2 regions of the Paenibacillus sp. FSL H7-0442 genome follow, and region 2 is predicted to be linked to the other one. Evidence: predicted binding sites of a transcription regulator. Region 2 holds the regulator's gene; the other holds the start of a gene.
What was found. Region 2 encodes Rex, which represses fermentation and respiration genes when NADH is low (regulators of the CRP and FNR family bind a similar motif). Its sites were predicted from a motif close to TTGTGAAATATTTCACAA; they were not measured.

Region 1 (8,395 bases), 160 kb from region 2:
TTGTATCCGTAGGCAGGCCAGTCAATGGATCATTGGTTACGCCTGTGTTATCTGGTGTTACCGTGTTGTTTTGTGTGCCTGTTCCCTCTTGAGCTCCGATACTATTCTGAACGCTGGAATCAGCAACATTGGTCTGAGCCTGCTGTGCGCTAACCGAATCGGTGGATTGAACGGTTGTTGATGCTGCTTCTGCTCCTACAGGGGCTACTGCGGCCACCTGAGCTACCGCCAAAGCGGTGAGCATGGTCCATTTCTTGAAATTCATTGTCTGTCTCCTTCTATCACCAAATTATTATCATTCCCGTAAAAAGTCATACTATTAGACGCGTCAGTTGTTAAAAAGTTTCTGGAAATTTTGCTTATCATGAAAAAAAGGGAACTTTCTCCTGTGACTGCAAAAAATTCAACAACAAAAAACCGCCACCCATCTGACCTGATGTGGCGGCGGCTTCATTACTAAGAAATAGCTTTTGCACCATTTACATTATGATGGACGACAGACAGCATTCTTTCCTGCAGTCTCCAGACGACCCTCTTCAATGAGTCGGTAAGCACGTTGAACTTCTTCGTCTGTAGGAGATGGAACTCCCTCCAACGGATACTCCTTACCGAGCATTTCCCACTTGTAAACACCCATTTGATGGTAAGGTAAAATTTCGAATTTCTCGACTCCGTTCAACGTTCCGATAAACCGTCCCAAATTCAATAAATCTTGCTCGTCATCATGAATACCCGGTACAAATACGTGTCTAATCCACATTTTACGCCCTTGCTCAGACAACCAGCGAGCTGTGCTTAGCATACGGTCGTTGGACTTGCCTGTAAGCTTAATATGCTTGTCGTTGTCAATATGCTTTATATCAAGTAACACCAAGTCTGTTACGTCCAGCAGATCATGGATACGGCCCGCATCATTAAAGCCATTACTGTCCAGTGTCGTGTGCAAATTCCAGCGACGTTTCACTTCTTTGAACAGCTCTGCTACAAAATGAGCTTGCAATGTCGGTTCTCCACCGGATACGGTCAATCCGCCTCCCGAAGAACGGTAATAGGCTAAATACGGTTCAATTTCAGCCAATACTTCCTCTAGGGTCATTGGATTGCCTTCATTCAAGGCCCAAGTGTCCGGATTATGGCAATACTGACATTTCAACAAGCATCCTTGCATAAAGAGCACGAAGCGGATGCCGGGACCATCGACGGTCCCGAAGGTTTCCAATGAGTGTATGTGTCCTTTCAACATGTTGCATCATCCTTCCCGCATCCGCTATGCGTGCGTCATTGTAATACTTATTTACATTGTACCGTGGAAAGTACGGTTAATAACATCCAATTGTTGTTCACGAGTCAGCTTGATAAAGTTAACGGCATAACCGGAAACACGGATCGTCAGCTGTGGATAGTTTTCTGGGTGTTCCATTGCATCCAACAGTTGTTCGCGAGCAAACACATTGACATTCAGATGATGTGCGTGGCTTCCAAAATAGCCATCCATCATCGAAACAAGGTTTGTTTTGCGTGTTTCTTCTTCTTTACCCAGTGCTTTAGGCACGATAGAGAAGGTGTTCGAGATACCATCCAGACTGTGTTCATAAGGCAATTTGGCTACGGAACTCAGAGATGCCAAAGCACCTTTTTTATCACGGCCGTGCATTGGGTTTGCCCCTGGTGCAAACGGTTCGCCTGCTTTACGTCCATCCGGTGTTGTACCTGTTTTCTTACCATACACCACGTTAGAAGTAATAGTCAGTACAGATTGAGTAGGAAGCGCATTACGATAAGCTTTATGCTTGCGAATCATGCTCATGAAGCTCTCTACCAGTTCCACAGCGATGTTATCTACACGGTCATCGTTGTTACCGTAGCAAGGGTATTCGCCTTCAATTTCAAAGTCAACAGCAATCCCTTTTTCGTTACGGATTGGTTTAACTTTTGCAAATTTAATGGCACTCAAGGAGTCGGTAGCAACTGACAGACCCGCAATACCACAAGCCATGGTGCGGAGAATATCACGATCATGCAACGCCATTTCAATGCGTTCGTAGCTATATTTATCATGCATGTAGTGAATAACATTCAAAGTGTTCATATACAGTTTGGCCAACCATTCCATCATAGGTTTGAAGCGACTCAACACTTCTTCATAATCCAGAACTTCACCTGTAATGGCTGGGAATTCAGGCCCTACTTGGACGCCAGATTTTTCATCTTTACCACCGTTAATTGCATACAGCAGAGCTTTAGCCAAGTTAGCACGAGCACCAAAGAATTGCATTTGTTTACCGATTTTCATTGCCGATACACAACAAGCAATACCATAGTCGTCTCCATAAATCGGACGCATCAGATCGTCATTCTCGTACTGAATGGAGCTAGTTTCAATAGAAACTTTCGCACAATATTTTTTGAAGCCTTCAGGCAATTTTTCCGACCACAGTACAGTCAGGTTCGGTTCCGGTGCAGGTCCCAGATTGTAGAGGGTGTGCAGGAAACGGAAGCTGTTTTTAGTTACCCGAGTTTCTCCAGTTACGGACATACCACCAATGGACTCAGTAACCCAAGTTGGATCTCCACTGAACAGTTCATTATAGTCAGGTGTGCGCAAGAACTTAACAATACGCAATTTCATAACAAAATGATCGACCAGTTCTTGAGCTTGTTCTTCTGTCATTGTACCCTCTTCCATATCACGTTGAGAGTAAATATCAAGGAAGGAAGATACACGTCCTAAGGACATTGCTGCACCATTTTGTTCTTTGATTGCTGCAAGATATCCAAAATATACCCATTGGAAAGCTTCTTTCGCATTGTTAGCAGGTTTTGAAATATCAAAACCGTGCTCAGCAGCCATTTGTTTCAGTTCATTCAAAGCACGAATTTGCTCGGAAATTTCCTCACGCAGACGAATTACGTCTTCTTCCATGGAATCAACTTCAAGGCTTTTCAGTTGCAGCTTTTTATCTTGGATCAAGAAGTCTGCACCGTATAAAGCTACACGACGATAGTCACCGATAATACGACCACGGCCGTATGCATCTGGCAGACCAGTAATGATACCAGCTTTACGAGCCGCTCTCATTTCATCTGTATAAGCGTCAAATACACCTTGGTTGTGAGTTTTACGAATATGAGTGAAGATATCAATGATACTTTCTGGCACTTCAAAACCATAGGCTTTGCAAGCGTCGATCATCATTCGAATTCCGCCAAACGGCTGTAAAGAACGTTTGAATGGAGCATCTGTTTGTACACCGACAATTTGCTCTTTATCCCGGTCTAGATAACCCGGTTTATGTGAAATAATAGTGGATGGCGTATTCACGTCTACATCAAGCACGCCGCCGTTTGCCAACTCTTTTTTGGTAAGATCGGATACAATATCCCACAATGCAGTTGTGTTGGCCGTAGGACCAACCAAAAATTCTTCATTGCCAACATAAGGTAAGATATTGGTTTCAATAAAATCGTTGACGTTGACTTCTTTAGTCCATTTGCCTTTTTTAAAACCTCTCCAGCCAGATTGTTGCTCTTGTAATTCTCTCTCAATCACCGACATGTAAATCCCTCCAAATTGTTTGGTCTTCCGGACTTGTGATTTTTTTCACGATAAAGCTATTTCTTGAGCCCGGCCTGTTCACCGATGCCTTACGCTCAGTGTCGGGACCTTTCTTACACCCTTATTGTAGAATAATGATAGAGTGTAGTATGTGACAAAAATCACAATATGAGTGATTTTTGTCACTTTATTTTCCCTAGCTTCGCGCCTATATCCTTAGCCTTGCCGTTCACCTCCCTTCCCAAACCAACAGGCCCTCTATATAGAGAGCCTGCATCGGTATTGAACGAGAAAATGCTTTTTCACAAGCCTCTTCTTACCTATTATATTATTGGTCAAAACGTCCGTAGAAGGCATTGCGATAGACATCAGCCAACTCAGTAACCAGTGGCAACTTAGGATTCGCAGTTGTACATTGATCTTCAAATGCGCGGTCAGCCAGATAATCTACACGTGATTCGAAATCTTTCGCATCGAAACCGATTTGTTGGAACGATTCCTCGATACCGAGTGTTTTGTTCATTTTACGGATCGCTTCGATCAAGCTGTTAACCCCTTCTTCGGTGGTGCGTGCAGGCAGTCCCAGTATGCGCGCGATTTCTGCATAACGCTCATCCGCAACAAAGTGCGAATATTTAGGGAACGAAGCAAATTTTGTCGGTTTTTTCGCATTATAACGAATAACGTGCGGCATCAAAATGGCATTCGTGCGGCCATGCGCTGTATGGTATTGTCCACCCCATTTATGTGCAAGACTGTGGTTAATGCCCAAGAATGCATTAGCAAACGCCATACCAGCAAGTGTGGAAGCATTATGCATTTTTTCACGAGCCAGCTTATCACCGGTCAGAGCCGATTGTTCTAGGTATTGGAATACCAATTGAATGGCTTTAATTGCCAGACCATCTGTGTAGTCATTAGCCATTACGGACACGTAAGCCTCGATAGCATGTGTCAGAACGTCCATACCTGTGTCCGCTACAGCTGTTTTAGGCAGCGAATATACAAACACTGGGTCAATAATTGCCACATCAGGAGTCAACTCATAGTCAGCCAGTGGGTACTTCGTGTCGCCCAGGTTTTTGTCCGTAATTACTGCGAACGATGTAACTTCGGAACCTGTACCCGATGTTGTAGGGATAGCTACAAATTGTGCTTTTTGGCCCAGACGTGGGTACTTGTAAATCCGTTTACGGATATCCATGAATTTTTGTTTTAAGTTATTGAAATCAGTATCTGGATATTCATAGAACATCCACATGCCTTTAGCGGCATCCATTGGCGAACCGCCGCCCAGTGCGATGATGCAATCCGGTTGGAAACGTCTCATCATTTCAGTACCACGTTCTACCGTAACTGTCGATGGATCTGGCTCTACTTCAGAGAACACTTCGATAGCTACTGGTGTTTGGCGCTGATGCAGATAATGAATAACACGATCTACATATCCCAGTTGTACCATCATAGGGTCTGTGATAATAGCTACACGTGTGATATCAGGCATTTTAGCAAGATACTGTGTCGAATTTTTTTCAAAATAGATTTTGGAAGGTACTTTGAACCATTGCATATTCACCGTCCGTTTCGCCACCCTTTTCACATTAATCAGATTGACTGCCGATACGTTCGACGAAGTCGAGTTACGACCGTACGAACCGCAACCAAGTGTCAACGAAGGAAGATTGGTGTTGTAAATGTCGCCAATCGCACCATGTGTGGAAGGTGCATTTACAATGATACGTCCTGTTTGCAAACGGTTTGCAAACCGAGCGATAACATCCTCATCGTTCGAATGAATAGCGGACGAGTGACCCATGCCCCCGAATTCCACGACTTCAGCAGCGCGTTGAATACCTTGTTCCGCATTTTTTACTTTATAGCAAGCCAATACAGGACTCAATTTTTCCGCAGACAATGGGAATTTTGTTCCTACCCCTTCAATCTCAGCGACCAAAATTTTAGTTCCTGTTGGTACTGTAATACCACTCATTTCAGCAATTTTCACAGCAGACTGCCCGACAATAGCTGGGTTCACTGCACATTTCTCGACATTCATAGCTCCTTGAGTGAGCTTAGCTGCTTCTTCTTTATTTACAAAATAGCAACCGTTAGCGATCATCAATTTTTTCACTTGTTCGAAGATTGGCTCTTCGATAATAACCGCTTGCTCCGAAGCACAAATCATACCGTTATCAAAAGATTTCGAGAGGATAAGATCGTTCACGGCCTGTTTGATATCTGCTGTTTTTTCAATAAAGCAAGGCACGTTACCAGGACCTACACCAAGTGCTGGTTTACCGCAGCTATAAGCTGCCTTAACCATGCCTGATCCACCAGTTGCCAAAATTAGCGCCACATCAGGGTGGTTCATCAATACATTGGTCTTATCCATCGAAGGTGCTTCAATCCATTGAATACAATCGGCCGGAGCACCATGTTTAACAGCTGCTTCGAGCAAGACGCGGGCTGCTTCCGCACTACACGATTGAGCAGATGGATGGAAACCGAAAATGATTGGGTTACGTGTTTTAATGGCAATCAGCGCTTTGAACATCGTAGTCGAAGTCGGGTTTGTCACTGGAGTGATCCCCATGATAATACCGACTGGCTCTGCTATCTTTTGAAAACTGTCAAAATCATTGTCTTCAATGACACCGACGGTTTTTTCATTTTTGATACTATGATAGATATATTCTGTTGCAAACATGTTTTTGGTGATTTTGTCCTCGTACACACCGCGTCCTGTTTCTTCAACAGCCAACTTCGCCAGGTACATGTGTTTATCCATCCCTGCGAGTGCCATAGCTTGTACGATTTCGTCAATCTGTTCCTGATTCATACTCATGAAAGCTTGCTGTGCCCGGTTCCCCCGGTCAATCAGCGTTTGAATATACTGCTCTGCGCTTTGCTCTTTTTGAATAACCTCGTTTTTAACAGCCATTTCCCTCATCCTCCTGTTATCTCGTGTACTATCTCTTGTTCACGCACTGATCGTAACACAGCTTTTCAAGATATATTGTGATTTTTTTCACAATCTATTTAAAATTTTATTTTATGAAGTGAATTAAATCACAAAGTTTGGAATTCTGCCACTTTTACCCCCTCTTCTTGCCCCAAAAACTCATTGCACAAGTATATAATGAATTTGAATTGATCAAGTTGCAGATAAAAAACATAGGATACAAAGGGGAAATGGACGATGAGAAACCCTACAAATGTAATGGAAGCCCGCGGCAACACCTGTTGCTTCTCGGAGGCCAGCTTCAACCGATTGCAAGTAATGATGAAAGATCGAGTTATGCCAGAAAGCTCGCATCTGTTCTGGGAAGGAGATACAGCGGATAAGCTGTTTTATATTAAGCGCGGACGCGTGAAAGTAACCAAAACAACGGATGAGGGCAAGGAACTTATTCTATATATGTATCAAAGCGGCGATCTTGTTGGTCAAGCCGATCCATTTTTCGGTACTAAGCATTCCTTTTCTGCTGAGGTTCTGGAAGACAGTGATATTGGCGTAATCGATCATACAGATTTGGAACTGCTTATTTGCCAGCATTGTGATTTTGCGATTGACTTTATGAAATGGATGGGTTCACATCACCGCATTACTCAGACTAAGTTCCGCGATTTGATGATGTACGGCAAGCCAGGCGCTTTATGTTCAACGCTCATTCGTCTATGCAATACCTATGGTGAGCCTCACGGCGAACATATCCTGATTCATAAAAAAATTACTCATACTGACTTATCAAATATGATCGGTGCGACCCGGGAAAGCGTAAACCGGATGCTTAGTGATCTACGTAAGAAAAATGCAGTTGAATATGATAATGGTATGATTGTTGTCAAAGATTTGGAAATGCTGCAAGGTGTATGTCATTGTGAACTATGCCCTCGTGAGATTTGCCGGATATAATAAATCGTTTTTTTATGTAAAAGGGAGTGTTATAAGCCACTATAGCTTATAACACTCCCTAATTTATTTCCACTCCCCTACTTATACAGGAGCAGTAGCGAAGCATTTTAATGACAGTCCTTCTTCTGGCAACACTCTTTAAAACTGTAAGCATAGATAACTTAAATTCCCCATCTCATAGCTTCTATGGATAACCTTGGCTTTGTTTGCAGGATTGCCACTCCCCATTGCAATAAACAACGGTACAAAGTGTTCTGCTCTGGGTACGGCCTGGCGAGCATACGGTGCTTCGCTTTCATAGTGATCCAAAGCCTCTATATCTCTACTTTGTACTTTTTCAATAATCCAATCATCAAAATCTATAGCCCAAGGTTCTGTTTTCGTTTCCCCCCATTTGACGATACGCAGATTATGAACAGTCACTCCACTACCAATGACCAGAATATCCTGTTCTCCCAGTCCTCGCAGCACTTCACCAATAGCATATTGTGCTTTGGGCGAGAGATATGGATTTACAGAGATCTGAACTACCGGAATGTCTGCCTCAGGATACATACGATACAACAATGTCCAAGATCCATGATCCAATCCCCTCACCCGATCAGTTTCTACGTCAATGCCCTTTTGTTCATATAATTTTTTCAGCTTATTGGCCAGTTCCACAGAACCATGTGCTGGATATTTCACTGTGTACAGTTCCGGTGGAAAACCGCCAAAATCATAAATGGTATCGTACACGTCATCCATCGAACTGATTGTCAACGTTTGTGTTTCCCAATGAGCAGTAAAGATAACTATTGCTTTAGGACGAATACTTTTCCCCAGTTGCTCTAAAAATGAAGTATAGTCCGTCTGTTCAATAGCAAGCATCGGTGAGCCATGGGCCAAAAATAAAGATGGCATCATATAAAGATCCCCTTATC
Region 2 (8,395 bases):
CAGCAAGAATGGACAACTGCCTTCACTTCGTCAACAGTTGGCGAAATCGGGACACGAGAAGTCGGCAGATTGGGCCTCAACCATTGATCAGCTGTATCCGCTCGTGTTAGAGGTGAAGGAAACTTGGGACCTGCTAAGCGACAAACTGTTTGGCATGTTGCCGGAGCGAAGTGATGCGACACCGGGTGAAACAGGACAGTTTTCTTCCCGTCTCAAACCTTCGGCCAAGCCTGCAAAGTGGGATCAGGCGGGAGCTTTGGAAAATCAGCTATATGTAACAATGAGCGAAATTTTGCGCAAGGGCGACAAGCTGATGCTGGACGTCAAGGAAGAACATGACGATTATGCGGCGGATAGCCTTATTACAGATATCACGGGTCTGCTCAAGGATTTGGCGGGGATTCGAGAAAATTTGCGCTTTTTTATCCGACTCGATGATGAAACAACCGTATACTGGCTCGAGGCGAGCGGGCAATTCCGTAGTAAATCATTGCAATTTTATGCGGTACCCGTCGATGTGAGCCGCCAGTTGAAAGAAATGTTTTTTGACAAAAAAAGAAGCATTATTCTGACTTCTGCTACCTTGTCGGTAGATAAGTCGTTTCAGTACATGATCGATCAGCTCGGCTTACAGGAGGCCGCAGATCAAGAGCGGCTGATGACTTCGCAGCTCCCGTCACCCTTTAATTACAGGGATCAGGTGTTGCTGGTTATTCCACGGGATTTCCCAAGTGTGAAGGGCAGTGTAGGAGATGCGCATTTTGTAGATATGCTCGTTAGCTCTCTAGGAGCGACTGCTCAGGCGACACGTGGGAGAATGCTCGTTCTGTTTACGTCCTATCGGATGCTCCGGCAAGTGTATGAGCCGCTCAAAGAGGCCTTAGCATCCAGCGAAATTACTGTGCTGGGACAAGGTGTGGACAGTGGAAGTCGCAGCAAGCTAACCCGCCGGTTTCAGGAAGCGAAAGCTTCTGTATTGCTGGGGACCAGCAGTTTCTGGGAAGGCGTCGATATTCCGGGGAAGGCTCTGACTTGTCTAGCCATTGTTCGCTTGCCGTTTCAACCGCCGAATCACCCGCTGCTGGAGGCAAAAAGCGAACTGCTCCAGCAGCAGAAGAAGAATCCATTTATGAAGCTGTCTGTACCGCAAGCGGTCATTCGCTTCAAACAGGGATTTGGTCGGTTGGTACGTACAGCGAACGACCACGGGGTCGTTATCGTTTATGATACGCGTGTGATTGAATCCTATTACGGAAAGCACTTTTTGTACTCGTTACCGGGACCAAAAATGGAGCATATGCCATCGGAGCAAATGGTGCCCCGCATCGCCGAATGGCTCCAATCCGCCCCGGAGACAGAGGCATAACGGACGGACATAAGTATGTTCGTTACAATTAGGGGGAGCAAGTATGAAATCAGATAAAATTTCAGAGGCTGTCGTACGGAGGTTACCCGTATATTTACGTTATCTGAATGCACTGCACAAACGGGAGGTGGCTACGGTCTCTTCTCAAGAGTTGGGACAGAGGCTAGATTTGAACCCGGCCCAAATCCGTAAAGATCTTGCTTATTTTGGAGATTTTGGTCGGAAGGGTATTGGTTATGATGTTTCTTATCTCATTGAGAAAATACGCCATATCCTGAAAATCGACCAACAAATTAATGTAGTATTGGTCGGAGCGGGTAATCTGGGGCAAGCCCTTTCGAATTATAACGCTTATTTAAAAGACAATATGAAGATTGTAGCGGTATTTGATGCGTTTCCGGATAAGGTAGGAACCAAGATCAATACATTGGTCGTGCAACCGATGGATGAACTGGAAGCGACTGTGAAAGAAAAACACATTCGAATCGGGATTATTACCGTACCTGATTTTGAAGCACAGCACGTGGCTGACAGGCTTATTGAGAGCGGAATTGGAGCGATCCTGAACTTTGCACCGACTACTCTCAAGGCACCAGCCAACATTCGGATTCATGCCACAGACTTTACAACTGATTTGCTTAGCCTCGCTTATTATTTGGAGGACGGAAAGGAAGAAACCCAATATGACAGTGAATAAATGGATGATTAAAAACGGATCTTTTGCCATAAATGGACCAGAAGCAGGGGTAGTCCATGGTTTTATGATTGTGGAGGATAGTCGTATTACTTATATTGGCGAAACCTTGCCTGCGGGTGAGGAAGAGACGGAAGCGATCGATGGTAAAGGGCTATTGTTTTTACCTGGTCTGATCAATACTCATGGTCATGCGGCGATGTCTCTACTGCGTGGGCATGGAGATGATTTGGCACTTCAAGTATGGCTTCAAGAAAAAATGTGGCCTATGGAAGCCAAGTTTACTTCTACAGACGTGTACTGGGGTACGTCCTTGTCTGTGCTGGAAATGCTGAAAGGTGGAACAACAACCTTCCTCGATATGTACGATCATATGGATGAAGTGGCTCGTGTGGCTGAAGAGTCAGGTATTCGTGCAAGTCTGATGCGTGGAGCAATTGGACTATGTTCGGAGGAAGAACAGCGAATCAAGCTGGCAGAGGCCGTGACTTTTGCACGTAACTGGCACGGTAAAGCAGACGGGCGTATTACTACGATGATGTCTCCGCACGCGCCATATACATGTCCACCTGCGTTTATTGAAAAATTCGTACAAGCTGCGCATGATCTGGACTTGCCACTGCATACGCACATGTCTGAGACGATCGCCGAAGTAGAGCAAAACGTACGCGACTACGGTTTGCGTCCGGTTGCACACTTGGATAAGCTTGGCTTTTTCTCCCGTCCTTCGCTTGTTGCCCATGGCGTTCATTTGAACGACGAAGAAATAGCTTTACTGGCAGAACGTGGTGTAGCGGTTTCCCACAATCCTGGCAGCAACTTGAAGCTGGCAAGTGGTGTGGCAAGAGTGCCTGAATTGCTGCGTGCAGGGGTTACGGTTTCTCTCGGAACGGATGGTCCTGCCAGCAATAATAACCTGGATATGTTCGAGGAAATGCGTCTGGCAGCACTTATTCACAAGGGTGTATCCGGTGACCCTACGGCAGTTCCTGCAAGTGAAGCGCTGCGTCTGGCAACAGAATACGGTGCAAAGTCGATTGGTTTAAAAGAAGTAGGAGCGTTGGCAGCAGGCAACAAGGCTGACTTTATCGCGTTGGATCTGAATCAGGCACATTTCTTGCCGCGTACAGATCTTATTTCCCATGCGGTATACTCTGCAAGCGCCAAGGACGTGGCTCATGTGTGGGTAGACGGTCGTCAGGTTGTGAAAAACGGCGAATGCCTGACTATGGACGAGGAACGTATCAAACATGAGGCACAAGCCGCCTTTGAAGGGCTGCTGTCGCGCTAATTCAGGTGTCACATCCCCTTAGAGAGGAAGCACGGGTTTGAAAAATAAGAAAAAATGGATAGCGGTCGCCATTTTGGCCGTGATACTGATCCTGGTCAGCATTTTCTGGTATTATTCCTATGTTACTCAAGACCAGGTGGCTGAGAAAAATGCCGCTATCATTAAGGCCAAGCAATCAGGTGGCCTGGTTAGCACGACTCAAACATGGAAGTCTGTATGGGATCAGGTTTATTGGGTGGTTCAAGGGAAAAATGCACAGAATGAAAATATAATGGTATGGGTTCCTTTTCAAAAAGTGGAGGGACAACCTAACGTACCTGCCGCAGATAATAGCGGTGTTCATACCGAGCTGCTGAAGAACGGAGTCGACGAGCAAAAAATGACGGCGCTAATTCAGCAGCAGCTTCCAGGTGTGAAAATTGTAAGCCTCCTGCCGAGTGTGTTCAATGGCGAATATGTGTGGCAGCTGTTTTACGATGATGGAAGCCATCATTACTATGCCTTTTACCGTTTTTCAGATGGGGGAGCGACGGGGGTAAAGTATACTTTGCCCAATAACTGAGCTGGTTGAGGATCAGCAGATGTGGAATGAATGACTAGTAAATGATTAAAAGCTCAAGAAAAAGACGTAAATGCGATGAAATTCGTGTTTACGTCTTTTAGTCTTGCTATGCCGTAAAGATGAGCTGAATGCCAGCGAAGCATCTTTACCTACCCAACTTCTCTCCTAAGGCAAATTCATCTTTATGGCGGGCAACAGCGATCGTAAGATCAAATCCTACACGCAGCGTCCCACCTCCACCATAACCAAAGATTTTGCCTCATCACAACTCCTCCACACATTGCCTTCGATTTTAGATATACGTTATGATATACTATATTTTATAAGTGATAGACAAAAATGATAGAAAAAAGAATTGCTGATCACTGTAAGATCATGCAATTTGGTTGTTTGTTGACATTCGTCCCGTTTCTTCTGAGTATTACATTTTGAGAGGAGGATGTTGTTTGAAATTGCGTGCAGTTCCTATCGTTGTGGCGGCAGTTTTGGCAGCTTTGCTGCTATTTGGGGGATGGTTCATTTACCGTCAGGTTACAATGCAAAGTCCTCTGGAAAAACTGGTTTCTCAATATCCAGGCGTGACAAGCGCTCAAATAGATATTAAACAGGATCAGGTTGTATTGAAACTAGATCTCAAACCGCAGGCGGATGTGGCCGGATTGGTCGATGTAGTTAAGCAAAAAGGACAATCCATCATTGGCAGCCGCACCATTAAGCTCGATATTGCAGACCGTTCCAATTCAGCACTGAATCAATGGTGGTCTGAGGCTATGTTTCCTGTAGCCGAAGCGATGGAAAATAGAAAGTATACTCAAATTTCATCTACAGTTGAGCATATGAAAAAGAAAAAGACGGGTATCAAAGCTGATACCGACATGGATTCGAACAATGTCTATATCCGACTCAGCGAAGGGAAAGCGACCAAGTTTATCGTTTTGCCACGTCAATCTCAGCAGATGGGGGTATGGCCTAATGCCTAGATGGATCAAGGAAATATTAATCGGCATTGTGCCGGTAACCATTATATTTCTCGTTTTTATTGGGGTAAATATTATCCCTCTTCTAGTTGCTGGTGTGATGTTCAGCGGCTTGTTAATGCTCATGCATGCTCGTGGAGGCTTGGCCGTAGGTGCTGGGCAAGAACGTAAACGTAAAAAAAATGGCCCGGACAAGCTGACTTTTGAGGAAATCGGTGGGCAAGAAAGCGCTAAGCAGGAGCTGCGTGAGGCCTTGGATTTTTTGAATCGACATGATGAAATCTCCAAGTTTGGTATCCGTCCATTAAAAGGCGTTTTGCTCACAGGTCCTCCGGGAACAGGAAAAACACTGATGGCTAAGGCAGCGGCACACTATACTAATTCTGTTTTTGTTGCAGCCTCAGGTAGTGAATTTGTTGAAATGTACGTTGGTGTTGGAGCAGGTCGTGTGCGTGAGTTGTTCCGGGAGGCACGTACTCGTGCAGCCAAGGAAAAGAAGGAAAATGCAATTATTTTTATTGACGAAATCGACGTAATTGGTGGTAAACGTGAGGGTGGACAGCAACGAGAATATGATCAGACTTTGAATCAGTTGCTGACAGAAATGGATGGTATTTACTCGGTAGATACACCGCGGATTTTGATCATTGCGGCAACAAACCGTAAAGAAATGCTGGACAGCGCCTTAACGCGCCCAGGGCGTTTTGACCGTCATATTCAAGTGGATTTGCCTGATAAGAAGGGCCGTCTTCATATTCTTAAAATTCATGCCAAAAACAAACCGATTCAGGAAGATGCGAATCTGGATAAAATTGCTGAGGAATCTTACGGGTTTTCTGGCGCACAGCTGGAGAGCGTAATGAATGAAGCGGCAATCTATGCGATGAGACAGGATCAGAAAATGATTGCACAGAAACATCTGTCGATGGCAATTGACAAAGTGATGATGGGTGAAAAGACAGATCGAGAATCGACCTTGGAAGAGAAAAAACGTGTAGCGATCCATGAACTGGGACATGCTATTATGGCCGAAATTGTTCGTCCTGGTAGCGTAAGCCAGGTTGCACTTAGCCCACGTGGGAAAGCGCTTGGGTATGTGCGCCACAATCCACAGCAAGAGCATTATTTATACACCAAGCAGTATCTGGAGGAGCAGATTATGATCTCGCTCGCAGGGGCTACGGCAGAAGAAATGTACTATGGCGGTCGAAGTACCGGCTCTAGTAATGATTTTGAGCAGGCGCTGAACATCGTCCATACGATGATGACTTCCGGTTTGACTTCACTTGGCATTATTAACATGGAAATGGTAACGAAAGAAGAACTCATGCGGGAAAATGGCGAGATTATGGCTGACCTGCATACCCGAACTTTGGAACTGCTGGAAAAGCATCGTCCTGTGTTCGACAACTCACTTGACATCCTAATGAAGGAGGAAACTTTGTCTGGAGACCAATTTAGATGTCAATTTAGTGAAAATGCTTTATTACCAGCATAATTTTTTATGCTGGTTATTTTTTTTTACTTTTAGTCCGTGCTAAGATATTATTATCTATTGGGACATAAACATGTATTTTTCGACAAAGAAGGATACAATATATGAGAGTGACCAGGAAAGGGTGGAGTTAAGAATCATGCAATTTAAAAAAATCGGCGTCATCGGCGGCGGCACCATGGGACAGGGAATTTCTGAAATGCTCGCGTCCAAAGGAATCGATGTGCTGCTGGTAGAGCAGACACCAGAGAAACTAGACTACGCCTACAATATGATTGAAACGAGTCTGGACAAACAACTGGAAAAATGGGCAATTACTCAAGCTGAGAAAAAATTGATCTTATCCCGCATTCAGAAAGTATCCCATTTAGCGGAGCTCGGCAGCTGTGATATGGTCATTGAGACTATTACAGAGAATCTGGACGAGAAGAAAGCAGTGTTCCAAGAGCTGGACCATGTGTGTCCAAACAATATTATTCTTGCAAGTAATACATCCACGCTGAGCCTGACCGAGCTTGCCAGCTCGACCAAGTATCCAGAGCGTGTTATTGGTATGCACTTTATTTATCCAGTATCCCGTATTGATCTCGTAGAAATTATTCGTGGTTTAAAAACTTCGGATGATACCTTTGAAAACACTAAGATGTTCGTGGAAGAAATAGTGGAGAAAAAAGGAGTCATGATTTATGAATCTCCTGGATTCGTAACAAGCCGGATTATCTGTCTGCTGATTAACGAAGCGGCCCATGTACTTCAAGAAGGCGTGGCTTCCGCTGATGATATCGATGACGCTATGCGAATCGGCTATAACTTCCAAAACGGCCCTTTGGAAATGGCTGACCGCTTTGGTCTGGATTCCGTTTTGGCTGCTCTGGAGCGTATGTTCCGTGAATTTGGTGAATTGAAATATCGTCCGTCCATCGTACTGAAGAAAATGGTGCGTGCAGGTAATCTGGGCGTGAAATCGGGCGAAGGCTTCTTTAAGTACGACAAGGATGGTGACCGGATATGAAAATTCTCGTAATCAATGCAGGGAGTTCTTCTCTGAAATACCAATTGTATGATATGACGGACGAGTCCGTTTTGGCAAAGGGACTGGTAGAGCGTATCGGTATGGATTCCTCCATTCTGACGCATAAGCCAACCAATAAAGAAGAATACACCGAAGTTAGCGAAATTTTGGAACATACTACAGCCATCCGTAAAGTGCTAAACGCACTCACAGATGCTGAACATGGTGTAATCTCCAGTACTAGCGAAATTCAGGCTGTGGGCCACCGTGTGGTTCATGGAGGCGAAATCTTTAAACAGTCAGCAGTTGTAACGCCTGAAGCGAAGAGTGAAATCCGCCGCTTGTTTGACCTGGCGCCACTGCATAACCCTGCTTCCATGATGGGGATTAAAGCGGCTGAATTGAATATGCCAGATGTACCGCAGGTTGTAGTATTCGATACCTCGTTCCATCAAACCATGCCTGAAAAAGCTTATATGTACGCCATTCCAAGAGTGTTGTACAATAAGTACAAGGTTCGTCGTTACGGTGCCCACGGTACTTCCCATGACTTTGTGAGTAAGGAAGCAGCCAAATTCCTTGGTCGTCCTTTGGAAGACCTGAAGATTATCACTTGTCATATCGGTAATGGTGGTAGTATAACAGCAGTTCAAGGCGGTTTGTCTGTTGATACTTCCATGGGGATGACTCCACTGGAAGGCCTTATGATGGGTACTCGTAGTGGTGATTTGGACCCAGCAATCGTACCTTATGTCATGAACAAAGAAGAATTGACTGTCAATGAAGTCAATTCCATGCTGAACAAGCATAGTGGACTTTTAGCTATCTCCGGTATCAGCAGTGACATGCGTGAAATCACAGAAGGTATGGAAAAAGGCGAAGCTAATTCTACATTGGCATTTGAAATGTATGAATACCGTCTGCGCAAATACATTGGATCGTATGCTGCCGCAATGAACGGGGTAGACGTAATTGCATTTACAGCAGGTGTAGGCGAG

Region 1: adhE (bifunctional acetaldehyde-CoA/alcohol dehydrogenase) is a predicted target of Rex. The motif match lies at 6,573-6,590, and genes of this name have one in related genera.

What each region holds. Positions count from the first base shown of each region.
Region 1 is NZ_CP151963.1:3,446,731-3,455,125, forward strand. Features, by position in the region: gene MHH57_RS15145 (copper amine oxidase N-terminal domain-containing protein) at 1-265, opposite strand, end outside; gene pflA (pyruvate formate-lyase-activating protein) at 485-1,243, opposite strand; gene pflB (formate C-acetyltransferase) at 1,295-3,556, opposite strand; gene adhE (bifunctional acetaldehyde-CoA/alcohol dehydrogenase) at 3,885-6,497, opposite strand; gene MHH57_RS15165 (Crp/Fnr family transcriptional regulator) at 6,756-7,472, shown strand; gene MHH57_RS15170 (class III extradiol ring-cleavage dioxygenase) at 7,611-8,378, opposite strand.
Region 2 is NZ_CP151963.1:3,288,811-3,297,205, reverse strand. Features, by position in the region: gene dinG (ATP-dependent DNA helicase DinG) at 1-1,366, shown strand, start outside; gene MHH57_RS14340 (redox-sensing transcriptional repressor Rex) at 1,410-2,063, shown strand; gene MHH57_RS14335 (amidohydrolase) at 2,050-3,351, shown strand; gene MHH57_RS14330 (DUF5590 domain-containing protein) at 3,389-3,913, shown strand; gene MHH57_RS14325 (hypothetical protein) at 4,360-4,893, shown strand; gene MHH57_RS14320 (AAA family ATPase) at 4,886-6,388, shown strand; gene MHH57_RS14315 (3-hydroxyacyl-CoA dehydrogenase NAD-binding domain-containing protein) at 6,525-7,397, shown strand; gene MHH57_RS14310 (acetate kinase) at 7,394-8,395, shown strand, end outside.